Regions from separate parts of the Bacillus sp. PK6-026 genome, predicted to be linked through region 2. Evidence: riboswitches for the same ligand, from Rfam matches in the RefSeq annotation. Region 2 holds a riboswitch; the other holds the start of a gene.
What was found. Region 2 has a riboswitch for S-adenosylmethionine ahead of M1D59_RS06685 (methionine biosynthesis PLP-dependent protein). Riboswitches for the same ligand answer to the same signal wherever they lie in the genome.

Region 1 (8,065 bases), 1.9 Mb from region 2:
ATTGTGACAAAAGGAAAAGAAACACGGGTTGAGGAAAATGTGTTTACACTTGAAAAAGAAGGTTATCGGGTTTACCCTCTTCATGTGCCGCTTGAAGTCAGAAAGACTAAGCGGGGCGACATTACCGGCACCGCGCAGGCGGAGCGCCTTGAATGGTCAGACGGACGGACTCATTTAACATACAGGCTCGTATCATTAAATTCGACGAATTAAAAAAAGCCAAGGCGCGGATAGCGTCCTTGGCTTTTCTGTATTATGCAGGCACATCTTCCTCTTTTCCGATTCCTTTTTTGGAAGTCAGCCTGTGAATCAGCATGGTGAGAGCGCCGTCTCCTGTCACGTTCGTTGCTGTACCCAAGCTGTCCTGAGCAAGGTAAAGTGCGATCATCAATGATACGCTGGTTTCATTAAAGCCGAGCATCGACTGCAGCAGTCCGGCCGCGGCCATAACGGCACCCCCCGGGGCACCGGGCGCTGCGACCATTGTGACGCCAAGCATTAAAATGAACGGCATCATGATCGAAAAAGTCGGTGTTTGACCGTTTAGAATCATTACGCCCATTGCACAGCTCGTCAGTGTAATCGTGCTACCTGACAAATGAATATTGGCCAGGAGCGGAACGGCGAAGTCAGCCACTTTTTGGCTTGCTCCCGTTTTTCTGACTTGTCTCAACGTGACGGGAATCGTTGCCGCTGACGATTGTGTGCCGAGCGCAGTGAAGTATGCCGGCGCCACGATTTTCAACAGCGACAGCGGATTTCTGCCGTTTGCAGCGCCCGCAACGGAGTACTGAATCAAAAGTATGACGAGGTGAAGCACGATAATCATCACGAAAACTTTAGCAAATACGGATAAGATTGTCTGCACCTGACCGCCGAACGTCATATTGGTGAAAATACCGAAAATATGAACAGGCAGTAACGGAATAATAATATATGATATCAGCTTTTCAACGATCGTTTGAAATTCATCGAATGCGTTTTTTAATGTTTTTCCGGGCAGATAAGCAATTCCGATTCCCATGATGAAAGCAAAAATCAGTGCGCTCATCACGCTCATAAACGGCGTCATTTCAATGGTGAAAAATCCTGCTTGCAAAACTTCTTCCGGATTTTTAAATTCCTGCAGCTGATGGCCGGAAATGATCGCGGGGAGAAGATTTGATCCGACAAGGTACGCCAGGAGGCCGGCAAAAATGGTTGACGTGTAGGCGATACCTGCTGTAATGCCAAGGATTTTTCCGGCGCCGCGGCCGATTTGTCCGATGCCGGGAATAATAAAAGCGATAATAATAAAAGGAATGACGAATTTAATGAAGTTTCCAAAAATATCATTGAAAGTAGCGGCTGTTTTGACAAACCAAAGCGGAGCAAAGCTTCCGACGATAACACCAAGAACAATTGCCGTCATAATTCTCGGCAGTAATCCAAATTTCATAGATGTGTCCTCCTGATATATACAAATGTTTTTATCATATTATCATATGAAAGATTTCTTTTGTTAAAAATAAAAAAAGTCTGTATTTTCAAATAATAACAGCCGCGAATTGGAAGCGTTTTATCACAGGCCGTGCTTGATTGTCGTTTTAATCATTGTCCAGAAAATGGCATCGGCCGCTGACAGGCGAAGCGGATTTTTAATAAACTGCAGCAGCGCAGAATACCTGCGCTGCTGCAAGCGGGTTGAGTTATACGAGCGGTCCTCCGGCTTTTTCAATGTTTTCGGTATTAGAGAATTTTTTGAAATTCTTTTTGAATGCATTCGCCAAGTGGATCGCTTTTTCCTCGTATTCGTTTTCATCTGTCCAAGTTTTAGCCGGGTCAAGCACTTGATCAGGCACACCCGGAACATGGACCGGTGAATGAAGTCCGAAAATGCGGTCAGTCTTCATTTCGGCGTTATCCAGTTCTCCTTCTATCGCAGCCTGAACCATCGCTCTCGTATAAGCGAGGCTCATTCTTTCCCCTGTTCCGTATCCGCCGCCGGTCCAGCCTGTATTGACGAGAAAGACGCTGACGCCGTGTTCATCGATTTTTCTTCCGAGCATTTCAGCGTACACATGTGCAGGGAGCGGAAGGAACGGGGAACCGAAGCAGGTCGAGAATGTGGCTTCAGGAGCGGTGATCCCGCGTTCGGTGCCGGCGAGCTTGCTTGTATATCCGCTCAGGAAATGATACATGGCTTGTTCTTTCGTTAACTTGCTGATCGGAGGAAGCACGCCGAAAGCATCTGCCGTCAGAAATACAATGGTCTGCGGGTGTGCTGCGATGCTCGGCTTGACGATGTTGTCAATCGCATCAATCGGGTAAGCCGCTCTCGTGTTTTCCGTATAGAATGCGTCGGAATAGTCCGGCTCCCCGGTTTTGCCGTCAACCACGACATTTTCAAGAACGGAACCGAAGCGGATCGCATTGTAAATCTGCGGTTCTTTTTCTTTGCTTAAGTTAATGCACTTGGCGTAGCAGCCTCCTTCAATGTTGAAAACGCCTGTGCTGGACCAGCCGTGTTCGTCGTCACCGATCAGCTTCCGTTTCGGATCGGCGGAAAGCGTCGTTTTGCCTGTGCCTGACAATCCGAAGAAGAGAGCTGTTCCGCCTTCCTCGCCAATGTTTGCCGAACAGTGCATCGGTAAAATGTTTTGTTCAGGAAGAAGATAATTCATAATAGAAAAAATCGATTTTTTCATCTCGCCGGCATATTCGGTGCCTCCGATTAAAATCGTACGCTTTTCAAACGACACGATGATAAATGTTTCAGATCTGGTCCCGTCAATGAGCGGATCGGCTTTGAAATGCGGAGCGGAAAGAATCGTAAACGGCTGTTCTTCAGGTTTTTTATCATGTTCTTCAGGTCTGATGAACAACTGTCTTGCAAACAGGTTGTGCCAGGCGAACTCGTTGACAACTGTAATCGGAAGCCGGTATTTTTCGTCTGCTCCTGCAAACCCTTCAAATACATACAATTCATCGCGTTCCTTTAAATAGCTGAGCACTTTTGTGTACAGCCGGTCAAAGGCGGCTTCTGAAATCGGCTGGTTTACTGCGCCCCAATCGATTTTGTCCTTTGTGCTCGCTTCTTCCACAATGAATTTGTCTTTTGGCGAGCGGCCGGTGTATGTACCGGTTGTAGCCCGCACGGCTCCGGAAGATGTTAAGACTCCTTCTTTGCGTTCAAGGACTTTTTCAACCAAAAGGGGAACGGACAAGTTCAGCTGAACGTTTTCGCCCATTAATAACGTTTGTAAGTCAGTTGTTAAATCTACAGAATTCATAAAAAACCTTCCTTTGCGTGTTTTTTAATGTGTATAACATTAATGTAGAATTAGTATAACACATTTACTCTTATAGTCTATACCGTTTCTTCATTTTTCGTTCGGGTTTTTTCTCGAAAGACAAGTTTAAATTTATTGCGGCCGATATTGACATAACAAGCCATTTTAAGATAAGATATTTCATTGAGCGGATACTCTTATCCCGAGCTGGTGGAGGGACAGGCCCAATGAAACCCAGCAACCGGTTTCTCTTATTAATGGAAAAAAACAGTTTCTGAGACAACTACGGTGCTAACCTGATGCAAGGTGTTCAATACCTTGAGCGATAAGAGTGAAAGGCACGCAATACCAGACCCTTTCCTCAGCGAATAGGAAAAGGTTTTTTTATTGCATAAATCGAGATCCAAAAATTGCTAAAAAAACTGCCTTCAGGAGGAAGGTACTCGGCGTTTTTCACAGGACGTGAAAGGTTTTAGCCGAGTATCAAGCAGGAGGAAGGTACTGGGCGTTTTTCACAGGACGTGAAAGGTCTAGCCGGGCAGCCAGTCAGGAAAAATTCTATTAAGAGGAATTTTGACTTAGAATCTCGTCAAGAATAGCATATGGAAATTGTTTCAAAACGAGAGCGTATGAAGCCCGAGTATCGTCATATAATCAAGAGGGACGAGATCCGTATCATACTTAAGATCACGGCTGATCTTCATATACAGGAGGAAACATAAATGAGCAAAAACCGTCGGTTATTTACATCAGAGTCAGTTACGGAGGGACATCCGGACAAAATTTGCGACCAGATTTCGGATAGTATATTAGACGAAATTTTAAAGAAAGATCCGAATGCCCGCGTTGCCTGTGAAACATCTGTGACAACCGGATTGGTGCTGGTAAGCGGTGAAATCACGACGTCCACTTACGTCGATATTCCGAAAACAGTCCGCGAAACGATTAAAGAAATTGGCTACACACGTGCAAAATACGGTTTTGATGCCGAAACTTGCGCGGTCTTAACGTCTATAGATGAACAGTCGCCAGATATTGCAATGGGAGTCGACCAGGCGCTTGAAGCGCGTGAAGGAGCAATGAGCGACGCTGAAATTGAAGCGATCGGAGCCGGAGACCAAGGTTTAATGTTCGGTTTTGCCTGCAACGAAACAAAGGAACTTATGCCTCTGCCGATTTCGCTTGCTCATAAATTGTCTCGCCGTTTGACAGAAGTCCGCAAAGAGGAAATTCTGCCGTATCTTCGTCCGGACGGAAAGACACAGGTAACTGTTGAGTATGATGAGAACAACAAGCCGATTCGCATCGATACAATTGTCATTTCGACTCAGCATCACCCTGAGATTTCGCTTGAACAAATTCAGCGCAATCTGAAAGAGCACGTCATCAACCCGGTAGTGCCAAAAGAGCTGATCGATGAAAACACGAAGTACTTCATTAATCCTACGGGCCGTTTTGTTATCGGAGGACCGCAGGGGGATGCCGGTTTAACAGGACGCAAAATCATCGTTGACACCTATGGCGGATATGCCCGTCACGGCGGCGGAGCGTTTTCCGGTAAGGATGCGACAAAGGTTGATAGATCTGCAGCTTATGCTGCGAGATATGTAGCGAAAAATATCGTCGCCGCAGGCCTTGCTGATTCCTGTGAAGTGCAGCTTGCCTACGCGATCGGTGTCGCACAGCCGGTATCCATTTCAATCGATACATTCGGTACAGGCAAAGCCAGTGAAGAAACATTGATCGAAGTGGTTCGCAAAAACTTTGATCTAAGACCTGCCGGCATTATTAAAATGCTCGATCTTCGCCGTCCGATTTACAAACAAACGGCAGCTTACGGACATTTCGGCCGCCTCGACCTCGATCTGCCTTGGGAGCGCACAGACAAAGCAGATCAGCTGAAGAAAGATGCATTAGGAGAATAACAACCGCATAGCCGCTTTCATAAGCGGCTTTGTTTTTCGATGGCAAAAAGCGGGCGGATGTGAAACGTTTTTCTTTAAACACTTGTCTAATCAAGAAGCAGACTTTGATTTCTGCACGAAATTTAAAAAATCGGAGGCAATACTATGTGTGGATTTGTAGGGGTATTCAATCATCGCCCATCATCCGAGACAGCAGCCCAGGAAGAACTGATTAAACAAATGAATGAAATGATTGTACACCGCGGTCCGGACGATGATGGGTACTATCATGATGAGCATGTAGGCTTCGGATTTAGAAGGCTCAGCATCATCGATGTGGAAAACGGAGGACAGCCTCTGTCTTATGAAGATGATTCCTATTGGATTATTTTTAATGGAGAAATCTATAACTATATAGAACTGAAAGACGAACTTATTTCAAAAGGATACGAGTTCAAAACCGATTCAGATACGGAAGTTTTGCTTGCGACTTACCGCCACTACAAACAGGAAGCTGCTTCCAAGCTGCGCGGAATGTTTGCTTTTTTAATCTGGGATAAAAAAGAACAGCTCCTATACGGAGCGCGCGATCCGTTCGGCATTAAGCCGCTCTATTTTACGAAAACGGACGGCCATGTTTATTTTGCGTCAGAAAGAAAGAGCCTGATGGCTGTTGATGCCGATTTGGAATTGAATGAAAAAGCGCTTCAGCAGTATACGTCATTCCAATTTGTACCAGAGCCTGAGACGCTTGACAAAAAGGTGCAAAAAGTAGAACCGGGCCATCAGTTTACTGTCCGCCCGGGCGAGGATATTCAATTTAAAACATACTGGAAAGTTCAATTCAAGCCTGTTCAGACCGAAGAAGACAAGCTTGTTCAGGAAGTAAGAGACGCGATCTTTGATTCCGTAAAAGTCCATATGCGAAGCGATGTACCTGTAGGTTCCTTCCTTTCCGGAGGCATCGACTCTTCTTTTATCGTGTCGGTAGCAAAGCAATTTCATCCCAACTTAAAAACGTTCTCTGTCGGCTTTGAACATGAAGGCTTCAGCGAAGTTGATGTTGCGAAAGAAACCGCTGATAGGGTCGGCGTGGAGAACTTCAGCGCGATCATTTCCCCTGAAGAATATATGAACGAGCTTCCAAAGATCGTCTGGCATCTGGATGATCCGTTGGCAGACCCTGCTGCAATTCCTTTGTATTTTGTCGCGAAGGAAGCGAAGAAGCAAGTTACGGTTGTTTTGTCCGGAGAAGGAGCAGATGAGTTGTTCGGCGGTTACAATATTTACCGGGAGCCGCTTTCATTAAAGCCGTTTGAACGAATTCCGTCCCCGCTGAAAAAGATGCTTCTGCACGTAGCTTCAGCGATGCCGGAAGGAATGAAAGGGAAAAGCTTTTTAATGAGGGGCTGTACACCTCTTGAAGAGAGATATATCGGCAACGCAAAGATTTTTGAAGAAGGCATGAAATCAAAACTTCTTCGCCAGTATGACAGCAACCTCTCTTACTGTGACGTGACAAAGCCATATTTTGAAGAAAGCAAGTCCTACAGCGAAATTAACAAAATGCAGTATGTCGATATCCACACATGGATGCGCGGTGACATTTTGCTGAAAGCCGACAAAATGACGATGGCCAATTCACTGGAACTCCGCGTTCCGTTTTTGGACAAAGTCGTATTTGAAGCGGCTTCCAAAATTCCGGAAGAGCTGAAAACGAAAAACGGCACGACAAAATATCTGCTTAGAAAAGCGGCGGAAGGCATCGTTCCAGATCATGTCTTAAACCGCAAAAAGCTAGGGTTCCCTGTGCCGATCCGCCACTGGCTGAAAAACGAAATGCATGACTGGGCCGTGAACATCATTAAAGAGAGCGAGACAGACGCATATATCCATAAAGATTACGTGCTTCAGCTTCTTGAAGACCACTGCGCCAACAAAGCGGATAACAGCCGCAAAATCTGGACGGTTCTCATCTTTATGATCTGGCACAGCATTTTCGTTGAAAAGCGCTTTGTACCGGAAGAACTGAACCATCAGCCAAAAGAAGTCATTATCGTTTAAGTCAAAAAAGAAGGTTTTCGTTAATCGAAAACCTTCTTTTTTTATGCCGGTTTTTCAGCTGATAAATCTGCTAGCACACGTTCACATTCGGAGAAGAGATTGTCAAAAATCACTTCCCACGACTGGGTAAGGGCATAGCTTCTCGCATCGTATGACATCCGTTTTTTTAACGGCACATTGGAGAGGACGCGCAATATATTTTCGGTGAATGCATCCGGATTTCCAGGTTCGGAAAGAAAACCGTTTCTTCCGTTTTGTATAAAGTCTTTCAGGCCGCCGGAATCTGCCCCGATAACAGGCGTCCCGCAGGCGAGCGCTTCAAGCGCGGAATTTCCGAAGGTTTCCGTCGGAGAAGGAAAGACGAACAAATCTGAGCTTGCATAAATGCTTGCCAGCTCTTCTCCTTTGACATAGCCGGCAAAAGTCATATTGAGGGGAGCCCGCTTCTCAAGCTCTTTTTTTAACGGGCCGTCTCCCGCGATCAGCCAGTGGACGCCATCTTTCAAATTGGGGTGACTTGCGATCTTGAGCAGCGTCTCCAAATCTTTCTCAGGTGCAAGCCTTCCGACATAGCTGAGGATATAGGTTTCCTTTATGCCGTATCGCTTGCGGATGTGTTCGGTTTGATGCGCCGGACTGAACAGCGAGCAGTCCACGCCGCGCTTCCAGATGGAGAGGTTCCTGAATTGTTTGGCTTTGAGCTGCATAAACGTTTCGCGCGAAGGGACAAAAATTTTTCGAAAATCTTTATGAAACCAGTGCATATATTTCCATAATAGTTTGGAAAACATTTGAAGATCATAATATGAAAGGTACTGGTCAAAA
Region 2 (8,065 bases):
TGCAGGAATTTATCTTTTGCATGATAGAGCTTCTCCTTTCCTTTGATTTTAAAAGTTGTTGCTTTTACATAAAGATTATTTTTCATCATTTTCTCCTCCGTAGCGGCGTTTCTCAAATTCTCCGAGAATCTTTTCTGTATCTAATGAATTTCCTACGCCAAGCTGAATGTTTGCATTCTCCTCAAAACCGTCTTGTTCTTCACCGTCAAAACGGTAAAGCTTTTGCAGCAGCCGCCAAAATGTCGCAACCTCTTCGGCAGTAAACTGCTGAAACAAGTCAGCCAAGAAATAGACGGACCTTTCGGAACAATCCACCAGCACTTTCTTTCCTTCAGCGGTCATTTCAATATTAATAGAGCGTTTGTCTTTTTGATTTGGCACTGATTTAACATAACCTTTTTTGATCAGACCTGTCATCAGCTTGTTGGCGGTCTGTTTGGTTGTGCCAAGCTTTTTGGAGATATTCGTAAGCGTGGCAGTTTCAGTCGGCAAATGCGCGATGGCGATGAGTGCCATGTGTTGCCTCGAAGTTAATATTTCCATGTATTCGTCACCTCGGGTTTGCACCTTATTGACAACCGAAAACAATGTCGCATAGCTTTGCTGCATCAAATGTAATTCGTTGATTAAGCTGTTGGTATCCATTTGTTCTCTCCTTTGAATATAGTCAACATGCTGACTAATATACAATACTATTTCTCGTTAATTTTGTCAACATGGTGACTATTTTTTCGTGATTGATCAATTGGACATTCCGTTTTACACTATTTAATTATCTGATAATTAAAAATATAGGATGAGAATAGGGGGAATATAATGAATTCTTCACTCATTTCAGCGGATGATGCATGGATGCTTTGGGGGTTTATTGCGGTGTGGGCGGCGGTGAGTATTTATTTGGAGCAGCGGTATCGCTGGGCTGCGGCAGTATCGGGGGCTGTACTGGCGCTGGGCGGATCGATGCTGTTTACGAATGCGGGGATTCTACCGGCCGAGTCCCCCGTCTATGATGCGGTGTGGTCCTATGTTGTTCCGCTTGCGATACCTTTGCTGCTTTTTCAAATCAATGTGCGGAAGATCCTGAAAGAAAGCGGCAGGCTTTTGATGATCTTTTGCATCAGCGCCCTGGGCACTGCTGCCGGAAGCGTGATTGCTTTTTTTCTGTTTAAGCAGCAGATTCCGCACCTTGACCAAATCGGCGGGATGATCAGTGCCTCTTATATCGGCGGAGGCGTGAATTTTGCGGCGATGGCCGCGAAGTTCTCAACTCCCGGTGAATATGTATCATCGACGGTGGTTGCGGATAATTTTATGATGGCTCTTCTTTTTTTCATTTTAATGGGGATACCGGCGCTTAAATGGTTTCAAAGGCGCTTTGGCGTTCATGAAGAGACGGCCGGCAGTAAAAATCAGGCGGAAGCCTATTGGAAAAGAAAAGAGATGTCCTTGCAGGACATTGCTTTAAACATCGGAACCGCCTTCGCGATCGTTGCTGTGTCTGTAAAAACAGCGGCCTTTTTCAAAGAGCGTTTTTCTTCTGACGGCGGGTTTCAGTTTCTTGCCTTTATCTTGGGTGACCAGTTCCTGCTGCTGACGACGCTGACAATTTTGCTGACGATCGCCTTTCCCCGCTATTTTGAACGGCTGCGCGGCACACAGGAAATCGGGACTTATTTGATTTACTTATTCTTTGTGGTGATCGGCATTCCGGCAGACTTGCGGATCATTCTCATGAACGCACCGCTCCTTTTGGCATTTGTGTTTGTGGTTGCCATGTCCAACCTGCTCGTAACGCTTGCCGCAGGAAAGCTGTTGCGTTTTCGGCTCGAGGAAATTCTCTTGGCCTGCAACGCATCTGTCGGCGGTCCGACAACAGCGGCGGCGATGGCGATCGCCAAAGGCTGGCAGAGCCTCGTCGCTCCGGTTATGCTGGTCGGGACGTTCGGATATCTGATCGGCAATTATGTCGGCACCCTCTTGGGCACATGGTTTTCTACCCTGGTTTAAACGCAAAAAAAGCCGCAGATTCCCTGAAGAGTCTGCGGTTTCTTTTATGATCGGGCGAACGCTCCGGATACGGCTTCCAATGCACGGGCAAAATCGGCCTGCAAATCATCGGCATGTTCCACACCGACGCTCAGCCGCAGAAGGCCGTCGGTAATCCCCCGTTTTTCCCGCTCTTCTTTCGGCATAGCGGCGTGTGACATTTTTGCCGGATAGGAAAGGATCGACTCCACAGCGCCGAGACTGACGGCAAAGACCGGAAGAGAAACGCGTTCCACAATCTTTTTCACGGCTTCTGCATTCTCCAGCTCGAACGAAAGGACGGCGCCGGCGCCATATGACTGGTGCCTGTGAACTGACGCACCCGGATGCGAAGACAGCCCCGGATAATACACTTGTTTGACGGCCGGATGCTTTTCAAAAAATTCAGCGAGCTGCTGAGCTGTTCGAGATGCTTTTTCAAGCCGGACCTGCAGTGTTTTCAGCCCTCTCAGCACAAGCCAGCAGTCTTGGACGCCGAGAACAGCGCCGAACGAATTTTGCAGCTTATAAAGTTCTTCCCCGAGCTTTTTGTCTTTCACAACGGCAAGTCCTGATAATACGTCGCTGTGTCCGCTTAAAAACTTCGTCGCGCTGTGTAGCACAACATCGACGCCGAGCTCGAGCGGCCGCTGCAGCGCCGGAGTCATAAACGTGTTGTCAAGAAACGTCAGACAGCCGTGCGCCTTGGCAAGCTTGACGACGCCTCTGATATCCGTAATGCCGAGCGTCGGATTTGACGGTGTTTCAAGGTAGATGACTTTTGTATTTTCCTTTATGTTTAAAGCAATTTCATTTAAATCCGTCATATCGACGAAAGTATGTTCAATCCCGAAGCGGCTCAGCACTTCCGTAATCATCCGGTAAGTGCCGCCGTACACATCTTTTGTGACAAGCACGTGATCGCCCTTTGACAAAAGCAGAAAGGAGGTGGAAATCGCGGCCATTCCGGATGAAAAAGCAAATCCCCTCGTCCCTCCCTCAAGCTCGGCTATCGTGTCTTCAAGCGCCGTTCTTGTCGGTGTTCCTGACCGGCTGTAGTCATATTCGCCGAATTTGTCAAAAGAACCTTGATGAAAGGTTGAGGCGTGCTGGATCGGCACGCTGACGGCTCCGGTTGCTCCGTCCGTTTTATTTTGGTTATGAACAAGCCTTGTTTCAAGCGTCCAGTTTTCATGACTCATGCGGAACCGCCTCCCCTTTTACTTTTTCCAGCGCAGCTTTTAGATCCTGCTTTAAATCGGAGACGTGTTCGATTCCGACTGAAAAGCGCAGAAGTCTGTTGCAGACGCCGTTTGCAATTCGGATGTCTTCCGGGATATCCATATGGGTCTGTGTCGCCGGATAGGTGATGAAGCTTTCGACTCCGCCGAGGCTTTCGGCGAAACAGATCGTCTTGAGATTTTTCAGCAACGGATTAACCCATTCTTCTTTTTGAACGCGGAATGACAGCATGCCGCCTTTTCCCGGATAAAGAACATCTGCAATTTCCTCCTGCTCTTCCAAAAAGGCCGCAAGTTCCCGCGCGTTTTCCTGATGCTGTCTCATCCTGAGAGCGAGCGTCTTCATCCCTCTCATTAAGAGCCATGAATCGAACGGCGATAAAACCGCTCCGATGGCGTTTTGGTGCTGGAACATTTCCTCAGACAGCTCTTCGCCTTTTGCAACGACAAGCCCCGCCAAAAGATCGTTATGACCGCCCAAATACTTCGTCGCGCTGTGAATGACAAGATCAGCGCCGAGCTCAATCGGCTTTTGCAGAACCGGTGTATAGAACGTATTGTCAACAATGAGCAGCAAGTCGTGCTCTTTAGCGATTTGCGTGATTTTTTGAATATCAGCTTCCTGCATGAGCGGATTTGTCGGCGTTTCTACAAACAGTGCCTTTGTATTGTTCGTGATTTTCGACTTGATACAGTCTTCGTCTGAAAAATCGTCGTAGAAAAAGCGAAGTCCGTATTTCTTCCATTCGTTTTCAAAAAGGCGGTACGTTCCCCCATATAAATCGGACGAAACGATGAGCTCATCCCCGCTTTGAAACAGAGCCATGATCGTCTGAATGGCAGCCATACCGGAACTGAACGCAAAGCCGCGCGTTCCCCCTTCGAGTTTCGCGATTGCATCTTCAACAAGCTGTCTTGTCGGATTTTTTGTGCGAATGTAATCAAACCCTGTGGATTCCCCGATCCCTTTGTGCCTGTACGCAGAAGAGAAATAAACGGGAGGATTGACAGTTCCCGTTATTTCATCACTGCGGTTGCCGATTTGCGCCAGCGTTGTTTGTACATGTTCAGTCATATGACACCATCCTTTTAAAAATAAAAAACCCCTTCTTCATAAGAAGAAGGGGGATTATGCGCTTCTTCTTATCTTCCAAGCATCTGCTTGCTGGATTTAGCACCTTGGTACACTGACATCGTCAGTGCAGACCGGTTGCTGAGGTTTCAAAGGGCCAGTCCCTCCACCTCTCGTGATAAGAATCTCTTCAATTTTCTGATTGTTCTTTACTTTAACCTAAGTCAAGACATTTTTCAAGGGTCATTTTTAAATCTTTCCTCATATTGAACATGGTATGATGAAACCAAACGACGGAACCGGAGGAATCAGATGCCAAAAACAGAGCGATTAATCGAATTGATGATGACCGTTCATACAAAACGAAAATTTACGGCCGGGGAGCTCGCAGCAGAATTCGGGGTTTCCTACCGCACGATTCTCCGCGATCTGGACGAGCTGAGCGCGCTCGGCGTCCCGATCTATTCTGAAACAGGCGCGAACGGAGGCTATTATTTGCTGAATGAACCTGTGCTTCCGCCGCTCTTTTTTACACAATCAGAGGCGGCGGCTATGTTTTTCGCGTATCAATCTCTGCAGTTTTTCGGATCGCTTCCCTTTGATGCGGAAACGCGGATGGTTTTAAAAAAGTTCTACCGCCACCTTCCCGTGGAAACACAGGAGCGGATTGATGCGATGAAAGACAGAATCGTGTTCTGGAATCCGCATCGTCCAAAAGCCGCCGAACATTTAGAAACGCTTCTTGATGCAGCCATCAATCAATCCGTTTTGACGGTCGTTTATGACGGAACAGACGATTGCGCGGAGAGATCCATCCAGCCCATCGGTTTGTTCAGCTGGAACGGCTTCTGGTACTGTCCGGCCTATTGCTTTAAAAGGCAGGCGTTCAGACTGTTCCGCGCCGACCGCATCCTTCGGGCGGAAAAAGCGGCCAGCCCGCTGGCCCGCCAGCTTCCCTATCCATCGGTTCTCAGCTGGATCAAACATTCGGAGAGCGAGTGCCCTGAACCGGTGCGGCTGCAAGCGGAACTGACACGCAGAGGAGCCAGGCGGGCTGCGGCTGATGTGGACTTATTCAAGATCCTCACCATGCGGGATGACGGGACGGGGGCGATCGATGCAAACCTCCCCAGACCAGAACTTGAGTATTTCGGGGAACTTTTGTGGAACCTCGGCACTGAGGCAACTGTCAAAGAACCCGCAGAAATCAAGCTTCAGCTGAAACGGAAGGCTGCTGACATTTTAGCAAGGTACGACTGACTTTTTTTAGAATCGTGACAAAGCCTGTCAGGATTAGGTGATACTTTTAGAATAAAGCAAAATGGAAAGGATGAAGCAAATGAAGCAAGTTCAAGCCCTGCGGAGCGATTTGTTCCACGAGATGGAGACGGGCATCCGCTCCACGTGTCATCTTCTGAAAAAAGTGAAGGAATCTGACTGGTCTTACCGGCCCGCCGACCGCATGCGAAGCCTGAAAGAACTGGCAAGCCATCTGACGGCCATCCCAGAAGCCGACATGGCTATCATGCAGGAAAAGGAAGAGGCCGCCATCTCCCGAATTGAAAAGAAGTATAGTGCATTGCAGTCGGCTGACCAAATGGCTGAAGCTATGCAGAAAGGATTCGCTGCTTTTCAAACGTATATGACTTCCCTCTCCGACGAGGAATTTTTGACGAAAAAAACAAAGCCGTTTTACCTTGATGAAGGGATGACCCAAAGCCGCTGGCTGACGGAAACGCTCACCCACGTCTTCCATCACAGGGCCCAGCTGTTTAATTATTTAAAACAGCTCGGCTATGACGTCAACATGTTCGATCTGTATCTTTAAAAGGTGTTCATATGAAGCTGCCTCTGACAAAAAAAGAACGGTCAAACTTAAGGACAGCCAAGGTAAAAATAAAAAACACGGCATATATGGATCTGTCCGTCCTTGCACATACGCTCGGTTCGTCTTTGGAGCGCGCCGCATACATCAAGGCGCTCGCCCAGTTTCAAACCGCTCCTTCCATCGGGCCGAAAATGGCGCAGTGCGCCGTTGACCTGGGCTACTATTCCCTTGGCGACATCAAGCATGAATCAGGTGCGGATTTGATCATCCGCCTCGAAAAACTGAAAGGCTACTGGGAAGATCCTTGTGCAGAAGATGCGCTGCGATGCATCGTCCATTACGCCAACGATCCCGAAAGCGCTAAAAGCTGGTGGGATTTCACAGAGGAAAGAAAAATGTACCGCGAACGCTGCGGATACCCTCCGGATAGACCGTCAACGCCCTGGTACGAAAAAAAACGGACATAAAAAATCACGGCTGCCGAACAGTTCGGCAGCCCTTTTCGCTTCTTTCACAAGAGAATTTCGTGTTAAAATGAATGGAAACGTTCACAAACATTATTTCTGGAGGAATTCATCTTGGCTATGAAAACAGGAGTCATTCAGGAGAAGAAGCTTTTTTCGGAAGAGCTCGGCGAGGAAATGGAGCTTCTCGTCTATTTGCCGTCATCCTTCTCGCCGCTTTACAAATATCATGTGATCATCGCACAGGATGGACATGACTATTTCCGCCTCGGGCGCATCAGCAGACAGGTGGAAGAACTGCTGGCGAACGGCGAAATCGAAAGAAGCATCATCATCGGCATTCCGTACAAAAACGTACAGGAAAGAAGGCTTACATACCATCCGGAAGGGTCAAAATTCGAAGCGTATAAACGTTTTTTGGCAAATGAACTCGTCCCTTTCGCCGACAGTGAGTACCCGACATACCAAGTCGGATCAGGCAGGACGCTGATCGGAGACTCGCTCGGAGGAACGGTTTCCCTCATGACGGCGCTTGACTATCCGAATATGTTCGGAAACGTCATTATGCAGTCACCTTATGTCGACCGCCATGTTCTCGATAAAGTGAAACAGTCCGATTCCCTGCAGCTTATTTCAATTTGCCACCAAATCGGAGAGAAAGAAACCGCCGTCAAAACGACTGATGATCAAATTTTGGATTTCACCGGTCCAAATGAGCAATTAAAAGAATTGCTTGAAGAAAAGCAGACAAACTACGATTTCAAAGCTTTCGACGGGGATCACAAGTGGACATACTGGCAGCCGCTCATCACCCCCGCTTTAAAAAAAATGCTGTAGCTCTCTGTATATCGGCCCATCTTTGATATACTAAACCATATCAATTGTTTAAGGAGGGAACAAAATGAAATACGGTATTGTGCTATTTCCATCAAAAAAACTTCAGGACATTGCAAATTCCTACCGAAAACGCTATGACCCGAATTACGCTTTAATTCCGCCCCACCTTACATTAAGAACACCTTTTGAAGTGTCCGAAGACGAGATCGCGAGCGTCGTAGGACACCTGAGGGAACTTTCAAAAGAGCTGAAACCGGTCACGCTGAAGATTACAAAATTCAGTTCCTTTGCCCCTGTCAATAATGTCATCTATATGAAAGCCGAACCGACAGAAGAATTGACGCAGCTTCATGAAAAAATGTACAGCGGCGTTTTGGAAGACAAACCCGAATATGCGTTTGTTCCCCATGTCACAGTCGCACAAAAGCTGTCAGATGATGAGCATTCCGACGTCCTCGGCACGCTGAAAATGAGAGACGCGTCGCACGAAGAAGTCATCGACCGCTTTCACCTGCTTTACCAATTGGACAACGGATCTTGGACCGTCTATGAAACTTTTATTTTAGGAGCGTGAAGAAAGCCAGTGGAAGCCGTCATT

Region 1: it holds a riboswitch for S-adenosylmethionine, as region 2 does, so the genes downstream of both, metK (methionine adenosyltransferase) here and M1D59_RS06685 (methionine biosynthesis PLP-dependent protein) in region 2, are expected to answer to the same signal.

What each region holds. Positions count from the first base shown of each region.
Region 1 is NZ_CP096418.1:3,261,221-3,269,285, reverse strand. It holds gene M1D59_RS16590 (DUF2584 domain-containing protein) at 1-213, shown strand, start outside; gene M1D59_RS16585 (dicarboxylate/amino acid:cation symporter) at 254-1,438, opposite strand; gene pckA (phosphoenolpyruvate carboxykinase (ATP)) at 1,689-3,272, opposite strand; SAM riboswitch class I at 3,467-3,604, shown strand; gene metK (methionine adenosyltransferase) at 3,995-5,197, shown strand; gene asnB (asparagine synthase (glutamine-hydrolyzing)) at 5,342-7,240, shown strand; gene M1D59_RS16565 (glycosyltransferase family 4 protein) at 7,282-8,065, opposite strand, start outside.
Region 2 is NZ_CP096418.1:1,317,998-1,326,062, reverse strand. It holds gene M1D59_RS06705 (hypothetical protein) at 1-86, opposite strand, end outside; gene M1D59_RS06700 (MarR family winged helix-turn-helix transcriptional regulator) at 76-645, opposite strand; gene M1D59_RS06695 (DUF819 family protein) at 817-2,007, shown strand; gene metC (cystathionine beta-lyase) at 2,052-3,227, opposite strand; gene M1D59_RS06685 (methionine biosynthesis PLP-dependent protein) at 3,217-4,341, opposite strand; SAM riboswitch class I at 4,407-4,523, opposite strand; gene M1D59_RS06680 (helix-turn-helix transcriptional regulator) at 4,651-5,598, shown strand; gene M1D59_RS06675 (DinB family protein) at 5,678-6,166, shown strand; gene M1D59_RS06670 (helix-hairpin-helix domain-containing protein) at 6,178-6,633, shown strand; gene M1D59_RS06665 (esterase family protein) at 6,745-7,467, shown strand; gene M1D59_RS06660 (YjcG family protein) at 7,532-8,041, shown strand; gene M1D59_RS06655 (GNAT family N-acetyltransferase) at 8,051-8,065, shown strand, end outside.